One region of the Bacillus sp. AC266 genome, then DNA from elsewhere that is predicted to be linked to it. Evidence: riboswitches for the same ligand, from Rfam matches in the RefSeq annotation. Region 1 holds a riboswitch; the other holds the start of a gene.

What was found. A riboswitch is a leader RNA that binds a small molecule or an ion and turns the genes downstream of it on or off. The one in region 1 is predicted to bind preQ1.
Region 2: it holds a riboswitch for preQ1, as region 1 does, so the genes downstream of both, queC (7-cyano-7-deazaguanine synthase QueC) here and AC0IXC_RS14820 (QueT transporter family protein) in region 1, are expected to answer to the same signal.

Annotation. Positions count from the first base shown of each region.
Region 1 covers NZ_CEEDEC010000003.1:307,755-323,151, reverse strand. The annotation lists gene AC0IXC_RS14855 (DUF7507 domain-containing protein) at 1-5,492, opposite strand, end outside; gene AC0IXC_RS14850 (GNAT family N-acetyltransferase) at 5,615-6,475, shown strand; gene AC0IXC_RS14845 (cysteine hydrolase family protein) at 6,510-7,070, opposite strand; gene AC0IXC_RS14840 (DUF6123 family protein) at 7,253-7,513, shown strand; gene AC0IXC_RS14835 (DMT family transporter) at 7,516-8,421, opposite strand; gene AC0IXC_RS14830 (reverse transcriptase-like protein) at 8,435-8,821, opposite strand; gene AC0IXC_RS14825 (aldose 1-epimerase family protein) at 8,892-9,764, opposite strand; PreQ1 riboswitch class I at 9,897-9,941, shown strand; gene AC0IXC_RS14820 (QueT transporter family protein) at 9,948-10,436, shown strand; gene AC0IXC_RS14815 (ribonuclease H family protein) at 10,561-11,220, shown strand; gene AC0IXC_RS14810 (zinc-finger domain-containing protein) at 11,233-11,409, shown strand; gene AC0IXC_RS14805 (DUF2564 family protein) at 11,443-11,691, opposite strand; gene cspB (cold shock-like protein CspB) at 11,811-12,008, opposite strand; gene AC0IXC_RS14795 (YqcI/YcgG family protein) at 12,268-12,996, shown strand; gene AC0IXC_RS14790 (LysE family transporter) at 13,136-13,768, shown strand; gene AC0IXC_RS14785 (hypothetical protein) at 13,788-14,081, shown strand; gene AC0IXC_RS14780 (sterol desaturase family protein) at 14,164-14,793, shown strand; gene AC0IXC_RS14775 (DUF485 domain-containing protein) at 15,030-15,371, shown strand; gene AC0IXC_RS14770 (solute symporter family protein) at 15,374-15,397, shown strand, end outside.
Region 2 covers NZ_CEEDEC010000003.1:545,191-560,587, reverse strand. The annotation lists gene AC0IXC_RS16140 (MarR family winged helix-turn-helix transcriptional regulator) at 1-182, shown strand, start outside; gene AC0IXC_RS16135 (M3 family oligoendopeptidase) at 343-2,037, shown strand; gene AC0IXC_RS16130 (DinB family protein) at 2,176-2,709, shown strand; gene AC0IXC_RS16125 (DUF6254 family protein) at 2,815-2,931, shown strand; gene AC0IXC_RS16120 (ATP-binding protein) at 2,941-4,149, opposite strand; PreQ1 riboswitch class I at 4,358-4,401, shown strand; gene queC (7-cyano-7-deazaguanine synthase QueC) at 4,495-5,157, shown strand; gene queD (6-carboxytetrahydropterin synthase QueD) at 5,157-5,648, shown strand; gene queE (7-carboxy-7-deazaguanine synthase QueE) at 5,641-6,357, shown strand; gene queF (preQ(1) synthase) at 6,376-6,873, shown strand; gene AC0IXC_RS16095 (YkvS family protein) at 6,924-7,109, opposite strand; gene AC0IXC_RS16090 (hypothetical protein) at 7,363-7,521, shown strand; gene AC0IXC_RS16085 (histidine phosphatase family protein) at 7,602-8,204, shown strand; gene AC0IXC_RS16080 (GNAT family N-acetyltransferase) at 8,265-8,843, opposite strand; gene AC0IXC_RS16075 (hypothetical protein) at 9,105-9,299, shown strand; gene AC0IXC_RS16070 (hypothetical protein) at 9,325-9,642, shown strand; gene nrdI (class Ib ribonucleoside-diphosphate reductase assembly flavoprotein NrdI) at 10,120-10,479, shown strand; partial or broken gene AC0IXC_RS16060 (ribonucleotide reductase N-terminal alpha domain-containing protein) at 10,466-11,164, shown strand; partial or broken gene AC0IXC_RS16055 (ribonucleoside-diphosphate reductase subunit alpha) at 11,566-12,951, shown strand; gene nrdF (class 1b ribonucleoside-diphosphate reductase subunit beta) at 13,046-14,014, shown strand; gene AC0IXC_RS16045 (APC family permease) at 14,437-15,397, shown strand, end outside.

The DNA.
Region 1 (15,397 bases):
GTATTTCCACTATTGGTAAGGGTTGTTGTATACGTAATTGTATCTCCAACAGCAGCAAATGCACTACTCGCAGTTTTTGTTGCGATAACGGAAGCAGTATTTACTTGTGTAAAAGTTTTATTGGATTTAACTGTTCGTGAAACAGGTGGTTCATTAATATCTATAATAAAACTATATTGAACCGATGATTTATTAGGGATTGGATTAGGATTGGGAATCGTTGCAATGTTTACTTGAAAGCTGAGTATAACTGATGCATTTGAATTTATGTTACCGATATTGATACCATTTTGTGGATTTGCATTAGGAATGGTTGTTCCATTTACTGTAAAACTATTTGGAATAAACGTTGTACCATCTGGAATTAAATCTGTAAAAATAACATTGTTTGCGGTAGTGTTACCGGAATTAGTAATGGTGGAAGTGAAAGTAAGTGTATCTCCAATAGTAGCGAATGTTGAATTGACAGTTTTATTTATAGATAGAGTAGCATCAATAATTGGAGTAACCGTTGTGTTTGTAATTGTACTACCAACAGCAGGTGATTGGTTTGGATTCACTGTATATTCATAATTTACAAGGGCGTTATTTGTTAATGTGCCACTAGGCGGTATCGCTAAAATTTGTGCTTGAAAAGAAATAAATACAGTATTACCTGGTGGAATATCTGCTAAGTGAATACCAAGTGATGGATCTAATCCTGGTTGTGGAACATTATTGATAGTTACGGAGTTTTGGATAAATGAAGCTCCTGCGCCAAGCCCATCCGTTAAAACATTTGCACTAGCAGGGATATTTCCAGTGTTTGTAACTGCAATCGTATAGGTAACGATATCTCCAATTGCAGCTGTCGGTGTATTCACTGATTTAGTAGCGACGATCGTAGCGTTATTAATTTGAGTTGTTATTACGTTACTTAACGCATTGGCGGATGCTGGAGGTAAGTTAGGATTTACGAAATATTGGTACGTTGTATTACTTTGGTTCGGGATTGGATTTGGATTAGGGATGGAATTTACTATTACTTGAAATGAGATTGTTGTATTTGTATTGGGGTTTATTGGATCAATTGCTACGCCATTTGCTGGATTTATATTAGGGAGTGTAGTACCATTTACTGTTACACTATTTGGAATAAATGAAGTCCCACTTGGAATGGCATCTGTAAATACTATATTTGATGCAAGTGTATTCCCGCTATTTGTTAAAGTAGTCGTGTACGTAATAATATCATTTACGTTAGCGAACTGTTTATCTGCAGATTTTGCAGCGGTAATCGTAGCGTTATTAATTGTTGTCTGTACCGTGTTAGAAGCCACCATCTGCATTACAGCTGGTTTGGATGGATCGTACGTATATTGGAATGTTGTGCTTGATTGATTCGTAATCGGATTTACAGCAGGGATAGTTGGTACAAGAACCTGGAATGCAACGGTTCGTGATGAATTCGCTCCTATCGTACCGATAAAAATACCGTTAGCAGGATTTGCATTTGCTATAGGGACATTGTTAATCGTTACAGTATTAGGAATGAACAGGGTACCCGCTGGAATGATATCTGTAAACGTTACATTAGAAGCAGGGATATTCCCTTTATTTGTTAAAATAGTCGCATATAATATGACATCACCAACATCAGCGAAATTTGTGCTCGTTAGTTTTGTAGCAACAATATTAGCAGTATTAATTTGTGTAGTTACTATATTACTAGTAGCGTTTTTCACAACAACAGGTAAATTTGGATCAGCGATAAAGTTATATTGAAGTGAAGCGCTATTTTGAATTGGATTTGGTGAAGGTAGCCCATTTGCACTTATTTGAAAAACAATCGTTGTAAAACCACCTGCAGGAATGGAGCCGACTTGAAGGCCGGTACTTGGGTCTGCACCTAGCTGTAAAGCGCCACCTATAAAAATACTATTTGGTACGATAGTGGTGCCGGGAGGGATTATATCAGTAACAACAACATTGTTTGCTGTAGTATTCCCAAGGTTAGCTAAGGAAATTGTATATGTGATTGGTTGCCCGACATCGGCAATAGTTAAATCTACCTCTTTGACAATAACTACATTTGCTAAATTAATTTGTGTACTTACAGTATTACTTAAAGATGTTTCTATAATTGGTGGATCACCTGGATTTAGAACGAAACTATACTGTGTACTCGATGAATTAGTTGTTGGATTTTGGGCTGGTAAAGCAGCGACAGTTACTTGATAAGAAACGGTAATTAATCCGCTAGCAGGAATAGAAGGTAACAGGACACCGATATTTGGATCTGCATTGTTTTGCAAAACGCCATTAATAAGAAAAGTATTTGGAATAAAGGTAGTACCATCTGGATTTATATCTATGAAAGTAGGATTATCAGCAGAAACGCTTCCTGCATTCGTTAAAATAACGGTATAAGTTAATATATCTCCAACAGTAGCGAACGCTCGATCCACTGATTTTGCCGAAATTACATTTGCATCATTAACTTGGATAAATGTAGTGTTTGTAGTTGTGTTTGTACTTACAGGAGAAGCGTTTGGATCAACGATAAAGTTATAGGAGATGGAAGCGCTATTCAAAATAGGATTAGGATTTGGAATACTAGTTATTAATATTTGGAATGAAGCTGTAATTGTAGTATTAGCATTGATGCTACCAATATTTATGCTAGCTGGTGTTGCGCCCGGCTGAGTAACACCGTTAACTATAACACTGTTCGGTACAAAGGAAGTGCCATTCGCAATGGAATCGGATAGTAATACATTGTCCGCTGTAACATTTCCAGCGTTTGTAAGAGCAAAGGTGTAAGTTAATACATCTCCAACTTCCGCAAACGTTTGACTTACAGATTTATTAGCATGAAGATTTGCTAGTCTAATTGTTGATGTAACAGAATTAGAATTTGCTGTTTTTGAAGTTGGTGGCAGGCTTGGATTTACAGTGTAAATATAAGAGGAGAAAGCGTTATTAATGATAGGGTTTTGTGCAGTAATGTTAATGACTGTTACTTGGAAGGATAAGGTGAAAGTAGCTCCACCAGGAATTGTGCCGATAGGTAAAGCAACGAGAGAATCTACATTTTGCAAAACGCCGTTGAGCGTTACAGAACCTAATGTTAATATCGTTCCGTTTGGAAGTGGATCTGTTAGTTGAACGTTATTAGCGGGCGTATTTCCACTGTTTGTAATAAGGATTGTATAACTTATCGTTTCGCCAATTGTGGCAAATTGTTTATTTGTAGATTTTGTTAATGATAAATTCGCATTATTAATTTGAGTAGAAACGAGATTAGAAGAAATGTTTTTCGTAACGGGCGATTGGCTAGGGTTGACGGTGTACTGATAAGAAGCGCTTGATCCGTTAGATACGACATTTGACGCGGGTATTGTATTAACTACTACTTGAAATGAAACGTTTTTGGTTGTGCCAGTTGCGATGGATCCTATATTCACACCGTTAGCCGGATTTGCTCCAACTTGTGTCGTACCATCTATTGTTAAACTGTTTAGGACAAAAGTTGTTCCTGTAGGAATGACATCTGTAAAAATAACATTGTTCGCATTCGTATTACCTGTTCCTGTAAAGGCAACAGTGTAAGTCAGTGTATCGCCAATATCTGCATAGTTTTTATCTACTGCTTTCGTCATTGTTACAGTAGCATTATTCACTTGCGTGGAGACAATATTCGTCGTGTCAGTCCCGCTTACTGCCGGCTGGTTTGGTACAGGAATGTATTGATATGTTGTTGTACCACTATTTAATATTGGATTTGTTTGTGGGATAGAAGGAACGAATACTTGAAAGGAAATAGTAGTAGTAGAATTTGCAGCAATAGATCCAATTGATATACCATTAGCGGGATTTGCTCCCCCTTGAGTAACTCCGTTAACAGTTACACTCCCTGGAATGAAAGTAGTCCCGCTAGGAATCGGATCTGTATATATAACATTAGTTGCAGCGATATTTCCTATATTAGCTAAGGCAATACTGTAAGTTAACGTTTCACCAATATCGGTAAAAAGTTTGTTAACTGATTTTGTGCCATTAATATCTGCGAGGTTAATTTGTGTTCCTGCAGAGTTACTTGTTGCAAGACCGTTAAAAGTCGTTCCTCCGGCAATCGGTGTATATTGAAATGTAATATTAGCAGTGTTAGAGATAGGATTTTGACTTGGAAGAGAAACGACAGTCGCTTGGAAAGCTACTGTACGAGAAGAGCCATTATTAATTGTCCCCAGAGATATACCGGCGACCGGATTTGCGTTTGTTTGTGGTACGTTATCTATCGTTACGCTTCCAGGTATAAAGGAAGTACCGTTAGGGAGAACATCTGTAAAAGTAACGTTATTTGCAGGAAGAAGCCCGGTGTTAGGAACAGTAACTGTATAGGTTAGAATATCTCCAATTGTAGCGACACTTTTATTCACGCTTTTAGTTGCTTGTATATTAGGTGAGTTTATATTGATTTGTAAACCGACTGTATTTAACATATATGCATCCCCGTTAGTAGTTAAACGAATTGCGGCAGATACTTGGGAATTTGTTAAATAAGGAGAAATATCAATGGAAGTAATGTCCCATCCTTGTCTTCCAGCGGAGATATTTGTACTTGTAGAGGCACTCTGGTTTCGCGTTCCAAATGTACCAGTTGTATCTAAGTTCCCTGCAGCATTATTAATTTGAGAACCGAAGAAATTATTAACAGCATTATTTGGCCCAGATAATGCATTTAATGAACTGAAATTTGGTCCAAATAAAGCTTGATCCCCAGTTAAATCAGCATCCCCTTCAGTAGAACTTAAAAATAATCTCCCGCTTACAGGTCCCCCGGCAGGTGTTAAAAACCCTGAGACAGATACATCTGCACTACCGGTTTCTACAGAAACACGGTTACCAGCTACGTAAATTGTTAAATTTCTTGCGGGTAATGAACCGTTTTGATAAGCGACAATAAGCGTCCATCCTGCAGAATTAATGGCTCCATTAGAAGCGTCTAAAGGATCTACAAGTCCAGGAACAGAACCTGTTGTATAAGATCCAGATCCAGCAGCTTGAACGAGTGATGTTACATCCGCTGATCGTGTATAAAATCCAAATGTGACAGATCCAGAAACGAATGTTTGATTTGAAGCTGTAACAGCTGAAGGGGTAATCGAGTATGTTGACACAGGTGTTGTAAAAGAAACTGGGTTTCCTAATACACTCGTAATGTTTTGATCACGAGATAAATAGTTTCCACCCCAAACAAGTTCTGCGTAAAGAATAGTGCTACCAGCAGGGATATTTAAAAGAGCGGTAGAACTATTTTGTGTATAGTTTAACGTTGTACCAGCAGGAAAAGTAGGTACTTGTAAAGCAGTATTCGTAGTTACGAATGCACCAATTGCCCCGATTGTACCAGCACGGTTTAGATTACTAATTTTACTTAAGCCTAGTGTATTTCCTGTAATAGCGAGTGCGCCGTTAGTGGTGGTAGAAAATCGATTCGTAATGGGCATGTTGTCACCTCATTTACAATATAGTCTTGGTCAAAATAGGATATGTGTGTGAGTGATAAAGGGAAACATGTACAAGTTGATTCATGCAGAATGGTTCAAACGTCTAAAGAAGGAGATGGGGAATGATTGAAGTGGAGATTAGGGTGGAGCGTCTTAGGAAAGGGAAAATAGAGGATATTGTAGCATTATCTTCTCATATTGGCTGGGATTACAACAGAGAGGAAATTGAGATGATTTTGAATACGGGTATAGTATATGGTGTAGTAAATGAGAGAGAAGAGCTTATTGCTAGCGCAGCAATTATACTATACGGGGAGACATTAGCCTCAATTGGAATGGTAATTGTACATCCAGATTATAAAGGAAGAGGGATTGGAAAGATAATAACGGATTTATGTGTTAAAAGCGTATTAACTCAAACCCCCATTATGCTTATTGCCACGGATGAGGGGAAAATTTTATATGAAAAACTAGGATTCAGGGCTGTTAGTTATGTTTCTAAATACATATGTAACTCGTACAATGCGAACTACCATTGTGTAGGAAATGAAGAGTATATTGTGAATTATGAAGAACGTGATTTAGAAGAAATAATACAAATAGATAAAGATGCATTTGGAACAAATAGAGAAGAGTTTTTAAAGTATCGAATTATTCAAAGTGAACAATGTATTGTTACAAAGGATGCACAACAAAATGTATTAGGTTACGGTTTAAGTATACAAACGCCAGAAAATAAAATAATAGGACCGGTCGTTGCTAAAAATGATGCGATGGCAATGAGAATGGTACATTATTTAGCAAGAGAGCATCATGGTAAATTAAGAATTGATGTACCAGAAGGAAAGAAAGGTTTCATGAAAGAATTAGAGATTACTGGTTTTCAAAAGGTTAATACCCCACCAATTATGATAAAAAATAGTAATCAATTTTTGAAAAGAAATGGAGAACTATACAGTATTGCAGCGCAAATTTTTGGATAAAAAAGAATCCTTTTGTGAAAAGGATTCTTTTTCGTTAATCACGATATTGGTCGTGAGTTGGCTGAAAGAGGTCTTCCTCGACATCTCTCACCATAGAAAAATGATCAACATTATAATGACCGTGTAGAGTTTTATTATGATGACCAATAATTTGCTCTGCAGACAATACGTCAGAATCAGTTGTGGAATGACCATTTTTAATTAATGTAACGTCAAATCCTTGTACAGTAGCTGTTCTAACTGCGGTGTCAATGCAATGTTCTGTTTTACATCCACCTATAACAATATGATTAATTTTTTCTTCTTTTAAAAGTTCAAGTAAAGAAGTGCCATAGAATGAGTTTGTTGCTGCTTTATTAATAAGGATTGCAGACTGAGGTACTTTAATTTGATTATGTACTTCAAATCCTTCTCCGCTACCAGAAGCAACATCGATATCTCTTACGAAAACAGTAAGGGCATTTGCATCTATTGCTTTCTGTACGGCTGTATTTAGTGTAGATAATAGCTCGGTTTTACGAAAAACTTCATTTTCTTGTTCATTTCCATCCATTAATTCTTGCTGAGCATCGATAATTAATAGTGCTTGTTTCATTCGATATCCCCTTTAATATAAAATAAATTCCACTTTACATATTCTTTTATATTGTAAGGAACTCCTTTTTTTTCTAAGAAGTAGACGATAGATTTACAAAGTTGTCAAATAAATTTCATTCTCATAGAGTATAAAAACATGTATGATAGGAAGTGGAGAATTTTTGAGTAGGTGGGAATATCATGCAAACAGTAGAAGATTATCTTTCATTCTTACATACGAAAGGATTTAAATTATCAGAGGAAGCACAAGGATTTATTATGTTCGGACAAGGATATACTGGTGCATCTGATGGGATTGTGAACGTAGCAATAGAAGCGACGATTAAACATCAATTACAGTTTGATGGCAGTTATTTTGTTGCGTTATTAGAACGATTGAAAGAAGAAGAAATTACAGATAAAAAAAGCGCTAAGGCTTTTATGCGGAAGTTACAAGCATAACTTCACGCAGCCTGCGCTTCTTTTTTTGTTTTGGAAGGTAATTCAACAAAAACCATACCTAGGAAAATACATAGACATCCAATAATAGCAGAAATAGAAAGCTGTTCATTTGCAACTAGAACGCCTGTTAATGCAGCAAAAACGGGCTCCATTGCGAAAATAATTGCTACTCTTGTTGGAGAAGTATGTTTTTGTGCCGATGTTTGAATGAAAAAAGCAATGGATGTCGCAAATAGGGAAGTTAGAAATAGAGCGAATAAAAAGGATTGATTCGTCCATAGTGAAACTGAAAATAATTTTTCCCAATCTTCAAACAAAAAAGCGCAAATAGAAGAAAATATACCGACAGCTAATACTTGAGAGGTGCTTAGTAATAAAGGTGATATTTTCTTAGAAAAGAAACCGTTAACAAGAATATGGGCAGCAAAAGCAACTGCACAACCGAGAACGAGTATATCTCCAATGTTTAATTGAAAAGAATCACCAGCCGTTAATAAGTATAAACCTGCTGTTGCTACAGCAATGCCAAGTACGATGAAAATGGTAGCTTTTTGTTTTAAAAAGATAAAAGACAAAATTGGTACCATAACGATACTAAGCCCTGTTAAGAAACCAGCTTTTGAAGAAGTTGTATAAAGTAAGCCGAATGTTTGTAATAAATAGCCAACACATAAAAAGAATCCAACAATCAATCCAGCGAGACTACTCTGTTTTATATCTTGTTTTGAAGCTTTTTTTGAGAAAATCATTTGAACGAATAATAAAATAATTCCAGCGAATAAAAAGCGAATCCCATTAAAAGTAAATGGACCAACGAAAGACATAGCATTTTGGACGACAACAAACGTAGCTCCCCAAATAAAAGAGACAAATAATAAAGCAAGAGGAGCAATCCAATCCTTTTTCACACTCATACCCCCGTTAATTTTGTAAGATAGCTTTCCTAGCCAATTCATCAGCAACTTTATTTTGACTACTTGGAATCCACTTAATAAAAAAGAGATCGAAACTTTTTATGTACTGCAGTGCTTCCTCTAATAGTGGTGCAAATATTTTATTTTTTGCGTATTCTTTTTCGACAGCTCGCTCGACAAGCTGCGAATCGGTACGAAAAGAGACAATGTTATAATTATGCTCCGTGCAATATTTTAATGCCGCAAGTAAAGCGTGGTATTCTGCTTCATGATTGGACATTGTCCCAAGGGGCAATGATAACTGTACAGCTGGTTGCACCCCTTTAATAAACACTCCTGCACCAGAAGGACCAGGATTTCCTTTTGATGCACCATCAATATATACTTCAATCAAAATGAGAAACCTCCAAATTATAAGATGATCCCCTACTTATATGTTTCTTTGAAGTAGGGGATAGAGTACTTTAGCCGATTGTAATACTATAACGACATGTAAATGTTTCATTCGCTTGTAAAGATTGAATTCCTTTTTTTTCCTTGAAATCTTTTGCCGGATTTACTTCATCAGCAATACCGTACCAAGGTTCAATACATAAGAAAGGTGCGTTTTCGCCTGGTGTCCATACGCCGACAAATGGGAATCCGTCAAATTCTACTTTTACAAATTTATTATGTTTATGAGAACGAATAGAGATTTCATTCGTATTCATATTTTCAAAAATAAGCGCATCATTTTTGAATAAATCGTATGTAAGTGGTAATTCATTCGTATTTTCAGCAATTAATTGTTTTTTACTTGAAAGATAAGGTCCTTCTAATACGCTTGTTTCTAAGCGTTCAGAACCATTAAATGCTAAATGATAATCAGTAAATGATTCGCCCTCTAATAAGGGGAAGTTGAAACCAGGATGTGCTCCGATTGAGAAGAACATCTCTTTTGAAGCAGGATTATTTACTTCATATGTTACATGAACGATTTGTCCGTCTAGCTCATAAGAAACGAGTAATTCGAATTCGTATGGGTATTTTTTTAATGTTTCTTCATTACTAGTTACAATATAAGTGATTTTCGTTTCACTTTGTTCTTGTACAGAGAATGTAAGATCACGAGCAAAGCCGTGTTGTGTTAAAGAATACGGTTTACCATCTACGTAGTATGTATTATCTACTAATCGGCCGACAATTGGGAATAAAATTGGTGCGCGGCGCCCCCAATAAGTAGAATCGCCTTGCCATAAGTATTCAGTGTTATCTTCTTTTAAGCGAACGCTTTGTAATTCTGCACCTTTGTCAGAAATGGAAACGATCACTTTTTCATTTTGAATTGTTGCTGTCATGAAGTGAAACCTCCTAAAACTTTCATATGTTTTATTATACGTTTTCTAAAAGAAAAAAGGTAGTTAATGATAGGAATCTATTGACGAGAGAGTGTCTATTGCGTAGAATATATTCTTGTTGCTTAAAAAACGAATAACGTGGTTCGAAACCATCCCACGTAAAAAAACTAAGGAGATTTTGTCATGAATATAAGGACATTAGTCGGTAATGGTATTTTAGCGGCATTATATATTGCTGTTTCTATGCTTATTCAGCCATTTGGCTTTACCAGTGTACAGTTTCGTATTTCAGAGATGTTTAATCATCTTGTTGTATTCAATAAGAAAGCAATTTACGGGATTGTATTAGGTGTATTTTTAACGAATCTCTTTTTCTCACCTATGATCGCTTATGATTTAGTATTTGGAGTAGGGCAATCCATTCTTGCATTACTTGCAACTATTATTTCTATGCGCTTCATTAAAGGTGTTTGGGCTCGTATGATTTTTAATACAGTTATTTTTACAGTCACAATGTTTATGATTGCAATTGAACTTCATCTTGCGTTTGATCTGCCATTTTTATTGACATGGCTAACTTGTGCAGTTGGTGAATTTGTTGTAATGGCAATTGGTATGCCTGTAATGTACTGGATTAATAAGCGAGTGCAATTTGAAAGATTTATACAATAGATGAAAGAGCTGTCCTTACTTAGGATGGCTCTTTTTGTATGTGATTAAATTGTATATAATACTGTGACTCTTGATAAAATATAATAAAATAAATATAAGAAGTCTTATAAAAGGGGAATCTAGTATGAAATATAAAATACATTGGTTGTATAAAACGAAGCGTGGTTTACAGACTGAATTAACAACAGATTATATGAACATAGAAGAAGTACTTCAATTTGCGGAGGATTTTGAGAAAACAGGTAGGGTGAAAGAACTTTTATTTTTCGATGAAATGGACGCGGAATGGTCATTAAAAGAAATGAAAAAACTGAGTAAGCAAGTGGAGGAAGATCCGCAAGAAATTCAAGTTTATTTTGATGGTGGTTATGATGTACAGACGAAAGAAGCTGGGGTTGGTATATGTGTATACTATAAAAAAGGAAATACAGATTATCGAATTCGTCGCAATGCATACATAGAAGGCATATATGATAATAACGAAGCGGAGTATGCAGCATTATTATACGGGATGAATACACTCGGGGAATTAGGAATTAAATATGAAGCAGTTACACTTCGTGGAGATTCTCAAGTTGTACTGCAGCAATTAGCTGGTGAATGGCCTTGCTATGATGAACATTTAAATCATTACTTAGATCAAATTGAACAAAAAGCGAAGCAAATGAAATTAAAGCTTATTTGTGAACCGATATCTAGAAAACAAAATAAAGAGGCACATCAATTAGCAGCGCAAGCATTAGAAGGGACGACAATTGATAGTCATAAAGAAATAACCGAATAGAGAGGTGCACACGTGAAGAAGAAGCAACTCATTACAGAGGTAAATGACTTATTAGAAACGTATTGCGGAGGGTGTTTCCTGCAGGAACATAATCGGAAAAATCATAGTAAATACTATGCCCATTCTTTTTGTATACGGCAATGTACGGTTGGAGAGAAGTTGAAAAAGTATGGAGAGCAATTGTCATAAAAAAACATCCAGAGAATTTTCTCTGGATGTTTTTTAGTGCTTCGCTTCATGTAATTGATGCTCGCATTTACTTAATTTTTTTTCTTCATTCATTAGAAATGGCTCATCTAAATCCGTTGCAACGGATTTCATGATTTCAAGCTGAGAACGAGCCGATTCTACTGCAGTAGTGGCATGCTCTAATGTGTCTGGATCCATTGAAATTGTTGCAGAACCTACCATTTTTTGTGCAGTTTCTACACGGAATTTTACCTCTTCAAAATCATTTACATGTGACCCCATTGTTATTGCCTCCTTTTTATTTTGCGCATTTCACATAGTTTTTGCTCTGGAAAACGGAAATATACAAAGGAATAACAAAGGAGGTTACCAAGTAAGGTAACCTCCTGTCATATGTGGGATTAAAGTTTTGCTACGTTAGCAGCTTGAGGTCCACGGTTTCCTTCAGTAATGTCGAAAGATACTTCTTGACCTTCCTCTAAAGCTTTGTAGCCGTCGCTTTGAATAGCAGAGAAATGTACGAATACATCTTCAGAGCCTTCCATTTCGATAAATCCAAAACCTTTTTCATTGTTAAACCATTTTACTTTTCCTTGCATGTCACAATTCCTCCTAAAAACGATTCCTTTTTTCATTTAGTGAAATTCATTAAAAAATAATAAAAATAAAAAATGCTATATTATCGAATATTCTGCTAAATGATTAATTTAAATATACATGAATTGGTAGAATTTAGTCAAGTAAGCGTTTTTAAAATTTTGTATTTTGAATTAATTTTTCTCGAATTTTTAAAAAGGTATAGGACAAGCCGAGTATGTAATATTCTTAAGTGAATGCTGTACATAATGAGGTGAAAGAATGGATAAGTCTTATTTATTAGATAATGAAGGGATGAAAAATAGAGTCGACATACCGAATTGGGTTGCAAAAGAATTTCATGATTTTTCGAGTGTCGTGTTAGAACCAACCTTCCCGTGTTATTTCGGTTTAACAGCTTTGAAGAAGAATGAACTTCGTTATTCATTTCTCTCTCATAATGATTGGAGTCATTTGCCCAATACAATGTTAACTTTTTTGGAGCTAATGAAAGAGCGGCCGATTGTAAGAAGAGGATTTTTTCTTTTTGTGGAACCGGAATGTGAAGAAAAATCAATCGAATATTATCGAGATTATTTTTGGAAAGTACTACAATATTTGCATGAACAAGATAATCAATTATGGCCAAAGCAAATCCCGAAAAATCCAGACCATCATTTATGGGAATTTTCATTTGGTGGTGAACCAATATTTGCATTTGGGAATGCGCCAGCTTATAAACAGCGAAAGACTAGGCATTTAGGAAATTCTCTCGTTATTGGATTCCAGCCACGAACTATTTTCGATGGATTAGAAGGAGATCGTCCTAAAGGGTCGTATTCAAGACAAATGGTCCGTGAACGAGTTGAAAAGTGGGATCAGTTGCCGAAGCACCCTAACATTAGTCACTACGGCGATCCTAATCATCGTGAATGGAAACAATATTTCATAGGGGATGATATTGAGCCGATTAAAGGTAAATGTCCTTTTCATCATAGAGTAGAGAAATAAGAGCCATCAATTGGATGGCTCTTTTGCATATTTTGGATAAAAAAGGGTATTGTATTAGTGAATAATTTTTATGAAAGCTAGTCTATTTTCTTTATTTGCATCATTACTTAATAGTAAAAGAAGTAGAAAGGATAGAGCGATGTTTGGAGCAATTATACAACAAATAGTATTAGGTATTTCATTAGCTGCACCTGTAGGTCCGATTAATATTGAAATGTTAAAACGAGGAATTGAACGTGGATTTTGGCATGCGTGGATTGTTGGAATCGGAGGAATGACTGCTGATATTTTGTTTATGCTGCTTATTTATTTTGGTTTATCTTCTGTGTTTATGTATACATATGTACAAGCTTTTATGTATTGCGCTGGTTTTTTCTTGTTGTTTTATTTAGGGTTTCAAAGTGTAAAACAAGGAATTTCTCACTCTAATATGGAATATAAACAAGAAGAGATAGGTGGACTTAAACAATCTTTTATGGCAGGATTTCTAATTGCGATATCCAATCCATTAAATCTCGTTTTTTGGTTTGGTATATATGGAAGTACACTTAGCTCGTTGCTTACAAAGGTAACGAAACAAGAAGCTTTTTTGTACAGTCTTTGTATTATTGTTGGTATTATTTTGTGGAATTTAAATATTGCTTTTTCTGTACATTTTGGAAGAACTTTATTAAAGAAAAAAGCACTTGGCTATATTACAGCCGGAGCAGGTATTATTTTAGTAGGATATTCTATCCATTTTGCATACAAAGCTTTACAGTTGTTCATATAAGATTGAAGGGGAGATTTTTATGTATCGAACCACTATTGACGGAAAAGAAATTATCATCACTTTAGCACCAAAAATCCGAAAAGAAATTACTGATAGGAATCCACTATATGAAGCGGTATTTAAAAATGCAGCAAGGTTACTGCAAACGAAACAACCAACGTTTGCGGTAAATCATGAAGTATTTGGTCTCATTATTGGAGAAGTACAAAGAGGAGAAGTAACAGTGTTTGCAGTAGAACACATTATTCCGAAGCAAAATATATTTGGTCCGAACACTTTTTTCTCGACAATAGAACAGCAGGCAAATTTGTAAAGTGAATAGAATAAGAATTAAATAGAAAAAAATGGTCGTAACGATATGTTGCGGCTGTTTTTGTGGAAAAGGGGGAAGTAAGATGAAGAGAGTGGTGAAAGAGTTTTTTTTACAACATGATATTGTTATTATGTATAGTGTTCTATTAATTTTTATTATTATTTTAAAAATGCAATTTTTCACATGGATTGGTATGTTAGCGTGTATGTTTGGGATTGTTTTTTATACGTTTAACGAATATATGACACACCGTTTTTTATTCCATTTAAAGCCGCCTAAAAACGCATTTTTATTAAAAATGTTAAGAAGATTACATTATGATCATCACGTATATCCAGATGATTTAAAACTTTTATTTTTGCCTGTATGGTTTAGTATACCTAGCTTTACTATATATTTACTTATAACGTATGGTATTACAAAAAGTGTTACTGTTACACTTTCATTCGGAATCGGAATGATTATCATGCTCCTCGTTTATGAATGGAAACATTATATTGCACATAAACCGATTCGTCCCTTCACTAAGTTTGGAAGATGGCTAAAAAAACAGCACATATTACACCATTATAAAAATGAAAAGTTTTGGTTCGGAGTTTCAAATCCAGTATTCGATTTTATATTTGGAACACTTAAAGATGGAAAAGACGTTGAATTAAGTGAAACAGCTCGTAATTTAGAAAAGGAGACAAAGAAAGAAGTAGTGCGATAAGCACTACTTCTTTCTTCTATTTTAATGGGAATAAAAGTTTAATCGAATCAATCAAATTTTATGTTAAAAAAGTATATTGGAAATTTAGGAGAAAATGACGAAAAATGTCTATCGAAAAATCTTTGCAGGAATGTACGGATTGTCTAAAATGAAAATAAGTTTCTGAATATTTATAAAATTTAGTCTTTGTGTATGCAAGGGGAATTGTATTTTAAGTTAAGAGAGGGGACCAGAGAATGAAACGAGATGATACGTCAGCACGTAAGTTAAAAAATGAGGTGAATTATACAGAAGTTGTTCAGTCTGAAGAGTTTCAATTGTTATTAAATACGAAAAAGAAGTTTATCATTCCAATGAGTATTTTCTTTTTAAGTTTTTTTATAGCACTACCTATTTTAACATCGTATTCAAAGGTGCTTAATACACCGGCGTTTGGTAATGTGACATGGGCATGGGTATTTGCTTTTGCGCAATTTATTATGACATGGTCATTATGTATGATTTACAGCAAGAAAGCCGAATCCTTTGATGAAATTTCGCGAAAAATTCTGCAAGATATGCAAAAAGGGAGGGGCTGACTTTGAATACTACTGCGTTTGCACTA
Region 2 (15,397 bases), 240 kb from region 1:
TTCCATGTCCAAATGATAGGCGTGTTATTTATGCACAATTAACGGAGTCTGGAGAGAGCTTTATTGCTTCTATTTTTCCAGGTCATGAGCAAGTTATATATCAGTCTTTTGAAATGTTAACGAAGGATGAGAAGGATGAATTACTCGAGCTATTGAAAAAAATTGGAAAGTATGAAAAATGATGATATGTTCCAAAGGAGCTTTGGATAAAGAAATCCAAGGCTTTTTTGTGTGCATGTATTTATGACATCATCTACCGCATTTTGCTGAAGAATAAGAGGAGATTTGTAAGTAAGAATTGAATTATAATAATGATGCATATAATGGAGAGGGGGCTCGTTCATGTCATTTAAAGACTATGAATATAAACGGCCAAATATTGAAGAATTAAAAGGGAAATTTACTGTTGCTTTAGAGAAGTTTGATAACGCAAAAACTGTAGAAGAACAAAAACAAGTTATCAATTCAATTAACGAAATTCGTAATGACTTTGGTACAATGGGGAACCTTTGTTACATTCGTCATTCTGTTGATACGACAGATGCCTTTTATAAGGATGAGCAGGATTTCTTTGATGAATTCTCTCCAGTTGTACAAGGGTATGGTACAAAGTATTATAATGCGTTAATTCATTCTCCATTCCGCGAAGAATTAGAAGCGTATTATGGAAAGCAATTATTTGCTCTAGCTGAATGTGATTTAAAAACATATTCAGATGAAGTAGTGAAAGATTTACAATTAGAGAATAAATTGTCTTCGCAATATACACAGTTATTAGCATCTGCAAAGATTGACTTTGCAGGAGAAGAAAGAACGTTATCGCAACTTATTCCGTTTATGCAAGGAAAAGAAAGAAGTGAACGCAAAGCAGCAAGTGAAGCATACTACGGATTTTTAGCTGAGAACGAGGAAGAGTTAGATCGTATTTATGATGAGCTTGTTAAAGTGAGAACGAAAATCGCAAAAACACTTGGTTTTAAAAACTTTGTTGAATTAGGATATGCAAGAATGTATCGTACAGATTATAATGCTGAAATGGTAGCGAACTATCGTCAGCAAGTATTAGATTATATCGTTCCAGTTGCAACCGAGTTAAGAAATAGACAAAAAGCACGCATTGGTGTAGAAAAGCTCGCTTATTATGATGAAAACTTTGAGTTTGCTACAGGTAATCCAACTCCAAAAGGCGATGCCGATTGGATTATTAATCACGGGAAAACGATGTATAAAGAATTATCAGCTGAAACAGATGAGTTTTTTAATTTCATGCTCGATAATGATTTATTAGATTTAGTTGCGAAAAAAGGAAAAGCTGGTGGTGGATATTGTACATATATCGAGAATTATAAAGCGCCATTCATCTTCTCAAACTTTAATGGAACGTCTGGGGACATTGATGTATTAACACATGAAGCTGGTCATGCTTTCCAAGTATATGAAAGTCGTAAGTATGAAATTCCAGAATATAATTGGCCAACATATGAAGCATGTGAAATCCATTCAATGAGTATGGAATTCTTTACATGGCCATGGATGAAGTTATTCTTTGAAGAAGATGCGGATAAATATTATTTCTCACACTTAAGTTCAGCACTTCTATTTTTACCGTACGGTGTATCTGTAGATGAATATCAACATTATGTATATGAAAATCCAGAAGCATCGCCAGCAGAACGTAAGTCAGCATGGCGTAACATAGAGAAGAAGTATTTACCACATCGTGATTATGAAGATAATGATTATTTAGAGCGTGGTGGTTTCTGGCAACGTCAAGGTCATATTTATAGCTCACCTTTCTATTATATTGACTACACGTTAGCTCAAATTTGTGCACTGCAATTTTGGAAACATGCAAGAGATAATAGACAAGAGGCTTGGGAAGATTATGTGAATCTTTGTCAACAAGGTGGAAGTAAATCATTCTTAGAATTAGTAGAAGTTGCAAATTTAACATCACCATTCGCTGAAGGGTGTGTAAAAAGTGTAATTACAGAAATTGAAGCGTGGTTACGTGCTGTTGACGACACAAAATTGTAAAAAACATGCACTTTTTTCCTATGTTTAACATCGACATAATAGAAAAATGATGAGATAATAAAAGAAAATTCAGAATTATTTTAGGGGTGTTTCTAATGGGGAGCGCCCCTTTTCACCAACAAAAGGGGGGAAAGCACTATGCTTCAATCTAATATGGATGTTAGTTTAGAAACTTTAGTCCACTCATTACAGTCTACACGAAGCACGCTGTTATCAGAAATTGAAATGTTAAATGATACGGAGGTGAATGTAAAGCCACGCCGTGATAAATGGAGTATTATTCAAATTTTGCATCATTTGCATTTAGTTGAACAGTCTGTCACATCTGCCCTTGTATATGCTTTGCAAAAAAAAGAAAGAAAACTTGCTCCATTTAAAGACCTCCAACTTACGCTTGATCGCACACATAAAAGGGAAGCTCCTCAACAAATGAAACCAACAGAAACATTAATGAAAAAACTGCAAGGAATTCAATTACTAGAACATTCACGACAAGAATTATTACATGCCCTTCATAGTGTAATAGATGAAAAAGAATTATTTGAAAATGGATTAAAACATCCTATTTTTAATGATTTGAATTTATATCAATGGGTTCAATTTCTAGATTTACACGAACAAAGACATCTTACACAGCTAAAAGAAGCGAAACATGCAATTTTACAGCGTTAAAATGAAAGAAGTGGGGAACCGCTTCTTTTCTTTTTTACTCATGCATAGTTTTCTTTCTCATTTTGGAATACTATATGGAGAAAAGAAAAGAAGGAGTTGAAAAGCATGTCAAAGAAAAAGAGAGAAGAAGAGCGCGCCTGGAAAGCTCGGAAAGAAAATCAAAAGCCGCATGGGAAAGTGAAAGCTTTTGCAGAATTAGTTGAAGGAACAGAAAAAACGTGATGAAGTTCATCACGTTTTTTGTATGAGTGGGAAAGTTAATAAGAAAGTTGTACCTGTACCTTTTTCGCTCATAATATCAATCTTTCCATCCATTGCTTGAATGACGCTGAAGACGACCATCATTCCGAGTCCGGTACCTTTTTCTTTCGTTGAGTAGAAAGGTGATCCAAGGCGTTTTATTTGTTCTTGATCCATACCAACTCCTGTATCTTTTATATATAATTGTATATGTTTATGGTCTGGAACTAATGTAAGAATAAGGTCGCCACCTGTAGGCATAGCCTCAATACAATTTTTAAAAATATTTAATAAACATTGGTTCAGTTTTTGCTTTTCGCCAGCGATAAAGAAAGATGTACTTTGTTTTATATAATTTATACGAACATTTGCTAAATTGGCGAGAGGTGTGATCAAAGACAACGCATGAAGTAATTCTTCCTCTACTTGTAATTTTTGTTCTTTTTCAATACTCGGTTTTGCAAAAGTTAAGTAGTCTGTAAGAACGTGATTTGCTTGTTCGATACCATTAATGGCTATGTCGATATATAATTTTCGTTCTTTCTCAGAACATGCATCTGACTGTAAAAGTTGTAAAAAACCTTTCGTTGCAGTTAAAGGATTACGAATTTCATGAGAGATAGAAGCTGCCATTTCGCCGATTAAATGAAATTTCTCAGCGTTCATAAGTTCATTTTGGAGACGAACTTGCATTTGTAATATGTGTAGTAAATATAAAATAAGGATCGTACCAATCATCGTACATAGTTCGTACACAATGATATGTGGTATATAATCTGCCTCATTTGTAACACTTGCAAGGAAAAATGGTATCCAACCAAATCCATAAGTAAGACTGTAAAAAATAGCAAGTGTTATTTTTATATGATTAGAACTTCGATTAAAAAATTTGTATGTTAATAGTAGAACAATAAATAGGAGAATAGAAGCGATAAAGGATGGAAACGCACCTATTCCTCCCAATAAAAAGCGATAAATGTTTAATACAGCTAAAATAGAACCACCAGCAATAGGCCCTCCCGTTAACGTGCCGACAATTAATACGATATGTCGCATGTCGAACTGAAAACCATTATTTGTTTTTGCTGCAAAAGTGATACATAGTATGGTAGCGAGGCAACACAATACAATAAATATGGCTGAATTTAATTTAGGAGATCGTTTCCCTTTCTGATTCCAAAATAAATGATATACGAGCATTGTAACGAGAATAGATAATATATTTAAAAAGAGGTAAATAATAAAGAGTTCCAGTGGGATGCCTCCTCTCTTTTAACATTAAATTAATCATACTATAAAATGAAATAAATGAAATGCGAAATAGCGGAAAAAATCAGAAATTTTTTCTGGTAGTATACAATATGTTACAATAATCTTTGTCAATGAAAGAAGAAATTCCGTGCACTGCATGGGAGAGGTTCGCGAACTCCCTCTATAAAAAACTATGGAAACAACAATATCATTAGGTATTGTTTTGTTTTTTTATTGTGACAGTTCAAGAACGTTCTTTCTTCTTATTCGTAGTAGAGAAGGAGAATGAGTGAAATGAAAAAAGAAAAAGCAGTTGTTGTTTTTAGTGGTGGACAAGATAGTACAACATGTTTATTTTGGGCGATACAGCAGTTTGAAGAAGTGGAAGCTGTAACATTTAACTACAATCAACGTCATAAATTAGAAATTGATTGTGCAGCGGAAATTGCGAAAGAGCTAGGAATTAAACATACGATACTAGATATGAGCCTATTAAATCAACTTGCTCCAAATGCGTTAACGAGAACGGATATGGAGATTACACATGAAGAAGGTGAATTGCCATCAACATTTGTAGATGGACGAAATTTACTATTTTTATCATTTGCGGCTGTATTAGCAAAACAAGTTGGAGCACGTCATATTGTAACGGGTGTATGTGAAACTGATTTCAGTGGTTATCCAGATTGTCGTGACGTGTTTGTGAAATCATTAAACGTTACATTAAATTTATCTATGGATTATCCGTTTGTTATTCATACACCACTTATGTGGATTGATAAAGCAGAGACATGGAAATTATCTGATGAACTTGGAGCATTTGAGTTTGTTAGAGAAAAAACATTAACATGTTATAACGGAATCATTGGTGATGGTTGCGGTGAATGTCCAGCATGTCAACTTCGTAAAGTGGGATTAGATACGTATCTACAAGAACGCGAAGGAGCGAGCAACTAATGGATAACTTTTTTGGATTTCGCATCGTAGAAAATTTGCAAAAAATGGACAAGGATATTCAGCGTGAACAACTCAAATATCATAATAAAAGAGTAATGGTCAGCAAGGAATTTACATTTGACGCAGCGCACCATTTACACTGCTATGAAGGGAAATGTAAAAATTTACATGGACACACATATAAAGTCGTATTTGGAATTAGCGGATATGTAAATGAAATAGGCCTTGCAATTGACTTTGGAGATATAAAAGAGATTTGGAAAAATGAAATAGAAATTTATTTAGATCATCGTTATTTAAACGAAACATTGCCAGAAATGAATACGACTGCTGAAAATATGGTCGTTTGGATTTATGAAAAGATGGCAGAAGCATTAACGAAAGATAATCGTGCGAACGAATATAAGGGAGCTCGTGTTGAATTTGTTCGTCTTTTTGAGACGCCGACTAGTTATGCGGAAGTAAGACGGGAGTGGATGCTCGATGAGTAAAATCCCCGTCTTAGAAATATTTGGTCCAACCATTCAAGGAGAAGGGATGGTTGTAGGACAAAAGACAATGTTTATCCGTACAGCGGGCTGTGATTATAGCTGTGCTTGGTGTGATTCTGCTTTTACATGGGATGGATCGGCCAAAGATCAAATTAAACAAATGACACCGGAAGACATTTGGAATGAGCTTGTAGAAATTGGTGGAGAAAATTTTTCTCATGTTACGATTTCGGGTGGAAATCCTGTTTTGCTGAAAAATATGCAATTTCTTCTTTCTATATTAAAGGAGAATGGAATGCGAACAGCGGTAGAAACGCAAGGGAGTAAATGGCAAGATTGGTTGCTTCAAATTGATGAGGTAACGATTTCTCCAAAACCACCAAGTTCAACTATGAAAACAGATTTTCAGATGTTAGATTCTGTTATTCATAAACTAGCAGGGAAAGATTTTAGTTTAAAAGTAGTAGTATTCGATGATCAAGATTTTGAATATGCAGTTAAGATGCACGAGCGTTATCCGAATGTACCATTTTTCTTACAAGTAGGGAATGATGATACGAAAACAGTGGATGATGCGGTGCTTATAAAAAAACTATTAGAAAAATATGAGTGGCTTATTGAAAAAGCTGTGAATTGTAAAGAAATGAATGATGCGAAAGTACTGCCTCAGCTTCATGCGTTAGTATGGGGAAATAAACGAGGGGTATAATGAGAAGGGATGTTTAAAATGGCAGGAAGATTAGATGAAGATTTAAAAGATGTAACATTATTAGGAAATCAAAATACAAAATATGTATTTGAATATAGCCCGGAAATTTTAGAGGTATTTGATAATAACCATCCAAACCGTGATTACTTTGTAAAATTCAATTGTCCTGAATTTACAAGTTTATGTCCGAAAACAGGACAACCAGATTTTGCAACAATTTATATTAGCTACATTCCAGAACAAAGAATGGTAGAGAGTAAATCTTTAAAGCTATATTTATTTAGCTTCCGAAATCATGGTGACTTTCACGAAGATTGCATGAACGTTATTATGAATGATTTAATTAAATTAATGGATCCACGCTATATTGAGGTATGGGGGAAATTTACACCACGTGGTGGTATTTCAATCGATCCTTACTGTAACTACGGCCGCCCAGGAACTAAGTATGAGAAAATGGCAGACTACCGCATGATGAATCACGATTTATATCCAGAAAAGATCGATAATCGTTAATATAGAAAGAAAGGATCTGTATGATATACAGATCCTTTCTTTCTATTATATTATGCATGTTGATTAATGACAGTATAGTTTTTATGGCTTACAACTGTAAGAGGTTCCATATCTAGTTCTCTAAAATTCTCCATAATTGTTATATCAACAATAACGGAGTTTTGATTTACCTTTTGAACACGGCCTTGCATTCCACCTTTAAATTCAATGATATCTCCAGTTTCTGCGATCTGCATAAGCAACTCTCCTTGTTCCAGTTTTCCCAAAAAAAGAATAATTTGGGCTTTTTTATTTCTTCTTATTTTGAACTATATTTACTACTTTGTAAATGTTTCCAAAGTAAAAATTCGAAAAATATTCACTTTTTGTAAGGAAATATGTAAAAAATATTGTTTAGGAGAGGAATGATGAAAATGCATACATCTTTATACGGGAGTATAATAAAAGATACAATGACCTACTAAAGTGGGGGAAATTAGGGGCTGGAAAATGATGTTTGAAATTGTGGGGAGCTTTATAGCGATTTTATTATTTTTATTTTCATATATACAGTTGAAGAAAGTGCGTCGTCATGAAACAACTACATATTTTGATGGACTGGATGGTGTGCACACTTCGATAACACATGATAGTGGTGGGGATATATAACTTTCTTTTTATGCATGGTATGATGGCAATAAAAAAAGTACGTAATATAGTTCGTAAGTGATGAATGGGGAGTGGAAAGAATGCGAATTTCTTTTATTCGTCATGGTCGTTTGGACAGTACTATAGAGCCAATGACAATTATTTCATTTCGTGAATGGATGAAGCAATATGATTTAGGGACTACAGTAAAAGAAACTCCTATACCAATTGAAACAATTGAGGCGATTGAATCAGCGAAACTGGTTGTAACAAGTGATCAAAGGCGCGCTGTACAGTCAGCGGCTGAGTTATTGGATTCCCTATCTTTTGTGCAAAATCCTCTTTTTAGGGAAGCTGAAGTTCCAACGAGTTTTTATGCTCCAAAATGGTTGAAATGTAAACCGAATGTATGGATGTTTATTGGACGTACACGATGGATAGTTGGTTATAGCAAAGAGGTTGAGTCTTATAAGGAAGTACGAGAAAGAGCAAGGCAAGCCGCTAATATGTTGCACCGCTATGCGCTCGTACATGGACATATTGCCCTTGTAGGTCATAGTTATTTTAATGTGATGATTGGGACTGAACTGAGGGCAATGGGGTGGTCTGGTTCGCCTATTTTCCATAGGAAGCCATGGGGATGTACAACGTATACATTTCATGAGGCGATGGATGGAAATGTATTAAATACAAAATTAATTTAAAAGAGGCTGTCCCTTTGGCAGCCTCTTTCCCTGCATAACAAGTAAAAAAGAATTGTCCTTTTAAGATATAGAAACCAATGACCGTAATGGTTTTATTAGATGGGCATACGGTTCACCGACGAGCATAACGGTTTTATCTTCTTTGAAACCAAGTTTTTCATATAGTGAAAAAGCGCGTTTGTTTTCTAAATTAACAAGTAAGGCGATTTTTTCATGCCCTTTTTCAGTTGCATGAAGTTCAGCTGCATCGATTAATTTAGAGCCAATACCACGTCCACTGTACATACTTGAAACTGACAACGTGTCAATATAATACTCATCAAGTTCAGCTTCTTTTTCTAACGTAATGGATTCGTCTTCATGTAGTTCTCTTAAGTAGTGTAGGATTGGTGCATCAAGTTGTTCAGCGTCACTACCGTGATAAACGACAATAACCCCAACTACCTTTCCACCTTGTTCAGCCACTAAACAGTTTTCATAGCTCAATCGATTATTTTCTTTTACGAACCATGTTTCAAGTCCTAGTATTACTTTTGCTTCAACTGTGCTACCTGTGATTTTTTCAGCAATTTCGTGCAGAGCGTTATACAATAAAGGTGCTACTTCTACCGCATCTGTCTTTTTTGCTTTCCGAATCATAGTATCCCTCCTAGTTCTAAATGTATATTGTAGCATAAAATAAAATATCAAACAGTGATTTGGAACTTTGTTATACAGGGCATCAAAAAGTTTGATATAGAGAAGTAGCTATGTTAGTATATGATATTTAGTGCGAATATAATAAAGTGATATAGATATAAAAATAATGAAAGTGAATTACATAATAGTAACGGGATAATTTTACCGTTGTGGACCTATAGAAGATGCGATAGAATAAAATATTGCAGAGAGGTGAAATACATGGATAAACAATTAGCAAATACAATTTTGGATCAGCTGAAAAATGATGAAATAAAGGAGTATGTTGCGAAGAAAGATGTATTTTATACGTTCAGAGAAGTTGTTGTGAATCGAGAAGATTTTAAACATATTATCGGGAACGCACAGCGCGGTGGACAGGTAATTTATACATATTCAGAAACACCACGTTCATAAATAGAAGATAAAGGAGAGGAGAATTATGGGGGATTTTAAACAAGGCATATTGCCGCATTGGGATTATATGTGGAAAGATAGAGCTGGGAATAGGTTTATGGGAATGGTTATGTATCCAGAGAAACGAAAATGTTCAGCAAAAATGCTTCAGAAAATAAAAAGGGCGTATGAACAAGCAGTAGAAATTAAAGTAACGGTACAAGTTCAACATACATATCAGTACGTAGAAGGAATGATCGTATACTTTGATGAAGAAGCTCCTATATGTACAATGCTCGATAAAGATGAGAATCCACATCATATATTTGTAAGAGATATTTTGCGTATTGAGCACCCTGAATAATTTTTTTCATAAATAAATTGAAGTTCCATAATAATAATCTTTTTCTATAATAGTTATCTTTTAGTATGTAACGAGGAACGAAAGAATATGTATAATATTTAATAAAGTAAAATTGATAAATGTAATCGTTTGTTAGAACAGATTATCGTTTAATATCTGTTCTTTTTTGCGTGATGCTGGAGAAATATATTACTCCAGCATTTACTGTTTTATGACAAAAAATATTGGTAACTTTTTTAAAAATAAGGTTAAATTCGTTGACAACTTTTTTGAAAAGCACTTTATTGACATGAGTTTTAGAATGTTGTTTCATAGTCTTTGTATTGAAAAAAATCGACGGTCATGTCGAAAAGTAAAATTTAAAAAAAGAAAGAATTTATACATATATCTTGTGTCTTATTTTGAAACGTAATACAATATATAGAGAAATCAAGAAACGACATACAGAGAATATAGATTGGAGAGGGAGGGTCGGAAATGTTAGTTGCATATGATTCTATGACAGGAAACGTGAAGCGTTTCATTCACAAATTAAATATGCCGGCCGTTCAAATTGATGAAGCTCTAGTATTAGATGAAGACTTTATTCTTATTACGTATACAACAGGTTTTGGAAATGTACCGGAACGTGTTTTAGACTTTTTAGAACGCAATAATGAAAAATTAAAAGGCGTATCTGCAAGTGGCAATCGTAATTGGGGAGACATGTTTGGTGCAAGTGCTGACAAAATCTCTACTAAATATGAAGTGCCTATTGTATCAAAATTTGAGTTATCTGGAACAAATAATGATGTAGAATATTTTAAAGAAAGGGTGCGGGAGATTGCGACACATTGAACTGAATAATGAAATCACGCAAATGCAGGACGGTTTTTATCAGCTTCATAAAGATAAAGAGGCATTAGAAGTCTTTATGGAAGAAGCTAGAGAGAATACCGTTCATTTTAATAGCGTGGCAGAGCGAATGGAGTATATGAAAGAACATGATTACTATTACAACGTTCTGGACGAGTATAGCTTGGAGGAAGTAGAAGGAGTTTATAACATCGCTTATGGTGAAAACTTCGAGTTCCAATCTTATATGGCAGCATCTAAGTTCTATAAAGATTATGCGTTAAAAACGAATGATCAAAAACAATACTTAGAAAGCTATGAAGATCGTGTAGCAATTGTGTCATTATACTTAGGACGCGGTGATGTTGCGAAGGCAAAACACTTCGCAAGCATGATTGTAAAACAAAACTACCAACCAGCGACACCAACCTTTTTAAATGCGGGACGAAGCAGAAGAGGAGAAATGGTGTCTTGTTTCTTGTTAGAGATGGATGATAGCTTAAATTCAATCGGCTTTAACATTAATACTGCAATGCAATTATCGAAAATCGGTGGTGGAGTAGCTTTAAACTTATCTAAGCTACGTGCACGTGGTGAGCAAATTAAAGGTATTGATAACGCCGCAAGTGGTGTAGTACCTGTTATGAAATTACTTGAAGATTCGTTTTCGTATGCGAATCAGTTGGGTTAACTTTATGGCTCAACTATAAAACCAGGTCAATTGCTGGAACGCCTGAGTATATCAAGGTAGGATACTACGAAGAAATTACGTAGCGAACCCTGAAAATCCAAGATTGCAGGAAATCAGCAGCCGAGCTCCTAAATTTATTAGATAAGGAGAAGGTTCAACGACCAAGTGGCTATGTAGGTGACTAAGTAGCTCGAACCTGGCTTCTCAAAACAACCAAATTCAAAGGGTGTATACATTTATTATAGTTTATGCCATATTCATGTGCATCAAACATATGATAAATGGTTAAATGAAGAATTTGGCGAGAAGAAGATATGGTCTGAACTCTATAGCGATATAGAGAGGATAGCAGAAATGACTATCCCCCATACGTTTTGACGATATGGAGTAACAATATGCAACGAAAAGGTGCAGGTGCAGTATACTTAAACATTTTCCATTGGGATATTATTGAATTCCTTGATACCAAAAAAATAAATGCCGATGAGAAGAGCCGTATTCAGTCTCTATCAATCGGAATTATCGTTCCAAGTAAGTTCTTTGAGCTTGCTGAGAAAAACGAACCTTTCCATGTTTTCGCGCCTTATACAGTATTTAAAGAGTACGGAAAACATTTAGATGATATAGATATCGACGAAATGTACGATGAATTAATGAGCAATCCGAAAGTGAAGAAGAAGCCACTAGATATTAGTGCGCGTGATATGCTTATTAAAATTGCTATGATTCAGCTTGAGTCTGGTTACCCATACTTAATGTTTAAATCAAATGCAAATAACCAGCATCCACTGAAGGATATTGGAACTGTGAAGATGTCGAACTTATGTACAGAAATCTTCCAGCTACAAGAAACTTCTGAAATAAATGATTACGGTACAGAAGACATTATCCGCCGTGATATTAACTGTAACTTAGGATCGTTAAATATCGTAAACGTAATGGAAAATAAAGAAATTCGTGAAGCAGTTCATGCGGGAATGGAAGCTTTAACAGCTGTTTCTGATATGACGATCATTCCGAATGCCCCAACTGTGAAAAAAGCAAATGATGAGCTTCATTCAGTTGGACTTGGAGCAATGAACTTACATGGATATTTAGCAAAAAATAAAATCGCTTATGAAAGTGCTGAAGCGAAAGAATTCGCTCGTACATTCTTTATGATGTTAAATTACTACTCGATTGAGAAAAGTATGGAGATCGCTAAAGAAAAAGGCGAAACATTTAAAGACTTCGATAAGTCTGATTATGCAAACGGCACATACTTTGAAAAGTATGAAACGACAGATTACAGCCCAGTAACTGAAAAAATTCAGCAATTATTTGAAGGAATTCATATTCCAACAAAAGAAGATTGGACAAGTTTAAAAGAGCAAGTACAGAAGAATGGTTTATACAACTCATATCGTCTTGCAATCGCTCCGACACAATCGATCAGTTACGTTCAAAATGCAACTTCAAGCGTAATGCCAATCGTAAGTCAAATTGAATCAAGAACGTATGCGAATGCGACAACATATTATCCAATGCCGTATTTATCAAAAGATACGTTCTGGTACTATAAATCTTCTTATGATATGAATCAGTTTAAATTAATTGATTTAATCGCAGAAGTTCAAGAACATATTGACCAAGGAATTAGTACAATTCTTTATGTTAATAGTGATATTTCAACACGTGAGTTAGCACGTTACTACATTTATGCACATAAAAAAGGCTTGAAGAGTCTTTATTATACGAGAACACGTAAATTAAGCGTGGAAGAGTGCGTGGCTTGTACCGTTTAATATAAAAAGTGAGACATTATGAGCAGGGTTTTTCTGAACCCTGCTCATGCTTAGTTATCAATTTTTTATGTTTATTTAGAGAAGGGGCGATTTAATGCGTGCGGTAAACTGGAACAAAAAAGAAGATGATTTTAGTTTAATGTTTTGGAAGCAAAACATCGCTCAGTTTTGGACAGAAGAAGAAATCGCAGTGTCTTCTGACAAAAATACTTGGGCACAATTATCAAAAGAAGAGCAAATTGCTTATAAGCGTGTATTAGGTGGTTTAACACTTTTAGATACGAAACAAGGTGGCGAAGGGATGCCACTTGTACTTGTTCATCTTGAAAATTTACAAGCGAAAAGTGTATTAGCTTTCATGGGCGCTATGGAAGAAGTACATGCGAAGAGTTACAGCCATATTTTCACAACGTTAGCTACTGAAGAAGAAATTGATGATATTTTTGAATGGGTAGATAACCATCCATTACTTGAGAAAAAAGCTGGTATTGTTACTAGTTACTATCGTCGCTTATTAAAGCCTGAAGTAACGAAAAAAGAGTTATACATGGCAATGGTAGCAAGTGTGTTCTTAGAAAGTTACTTATTCTATAGTGGATTCTTCTATCCACTTTACTTAGCGGGTCAAGGTAAATTGACGGCAAGTGGTGAGATTATTAACTTAATAATTCGTGACGAGTCAATTCACGGCGTATTCGTTGGTATTTTAGCACAACAAATCTTCACAGAACTTTCTGCAGAAGAGCAACAAGAAGTACAAACGGAAACGCAAGAGTTATTAATGGAACTGTATGAAATTGAATTGGCATATACAGAAGAAATTTACACTTCTATCGGTCTTGTAGAGGATGTAAATCGTTTCGTTCGTTACAATGCGAATAAAGGACTTATGAACTTAGGACTTGAGCCGAAGTTTGAGGAAGAAGAAATTAACCCAATCGTTTTAAATGGTTTACGTACAGATACGAAAAACCATGACTTCTTCTCTGTAAAAGGAAATGGTTACGTAAAAGCAACGAATGTTGAAAAGTTAGCAGACGATGACTTCGTATTCAATTTTTAATATAGTGTTATAGAAAAAGCTGTCTTTATAGAAAAGACAGCTTTTTTGCTATGAATAGTTTACATAATGTTATTATTTCATGGGAATATTTTAATCTTGTAAAAGCCCAATTTTTGAGGAAGTGGGAATGAAAAAACAAGGATTAAAGTTGTATTTTTCATATTTAGTCGTATGAGAGATTGAATAACTTATGTCAAAATGAATAAAAAATGAGAAGAAATGAGGACCAACTCCACCTATACGTTCTTTCTAGTATTGAATTTTCAAATGCTAGAAATTTTGGCTTGAAAATTGCATGAATATTTAAAAAGTAACAAAAAGGGAGGTAATACTCGGTGTGATATATAGTTATTTGAAAACGCTTCCTTTTGATTGTCGATTTTTAAATGGAAATTAGATAGAGAACGTAGGAGGAATGATAGGTGGGGAAAGTAGTTGGTTTAAAACGTTCATTAGGGCTTTGGTCAATTGTTATGCTAGGGGTCGGGTATATGACACCGATGGTTGGGTTTGATACATTTGGAATCGTTTCTGAAAAAACGGGTGGTCATGTTCCAGGAGCTTATCTTATTGCATTAGCGGGGATGTTGTTTACCGCTGCAAGCTACGGCAAAATGGTAAAGGCTTTTCCTACCGCAGGATCTGCTTATACGTATACACAGAAGACAATTAGTGCAAGGCTTGGGTTTCTTGTTGGATGGTCCGCGTTATTGGATTATTTGTTTCTACCAATGGTGAACGCACTATTAACGAGAATTTATATGTCAGCATTTTTCCCAAGTGTTCCTAGTTGGGTATGGGTCATTGGCTTTGTTCTCCTGGTTACATTAATAAATATGATTAGCGTAAATGTTACTGCTAATTTCAATACGTTCTTAGTAATATTTCAAGTGTTAGTAATGGCCGTATTTGTTTTTCTAGTTATAAAAGGCTTATTAGCGGGAGAGGGAACAGGAGAAGTTTTTTCCATTCAGCCGTTTTTTCAATCAGATATACAAATATCACCGTTAGTTGCAGGTGCAACAATTCTTTGTTTCTCATTTTTAGGTTTTGATGCAGTAACTACATTTTCAGAAGAGACACCAAACGCCAAAAAAACAATTCCTCGAGCTATTTTTCTTACTGCTTTAATCGGCGGAGTTTTATTCATTACTACAACGTATTTTACACAATCTATGTTTCCAGATACATCTGTATTTAAAAATCAAGAATCAGCATCCCCAGAAATTGCGCTATATGTTGGCGGGAAATTATTTCAAGCTTTCTTTTTAGTAGGAACCCTTATGGGGACACTTGCGTCCGGTTTAGCTTCTCATACAAGTGTATCTCGATTATTATACGTAATGGGGCGAGATAATGTAATTCCGAAGAAAATATTCGGAT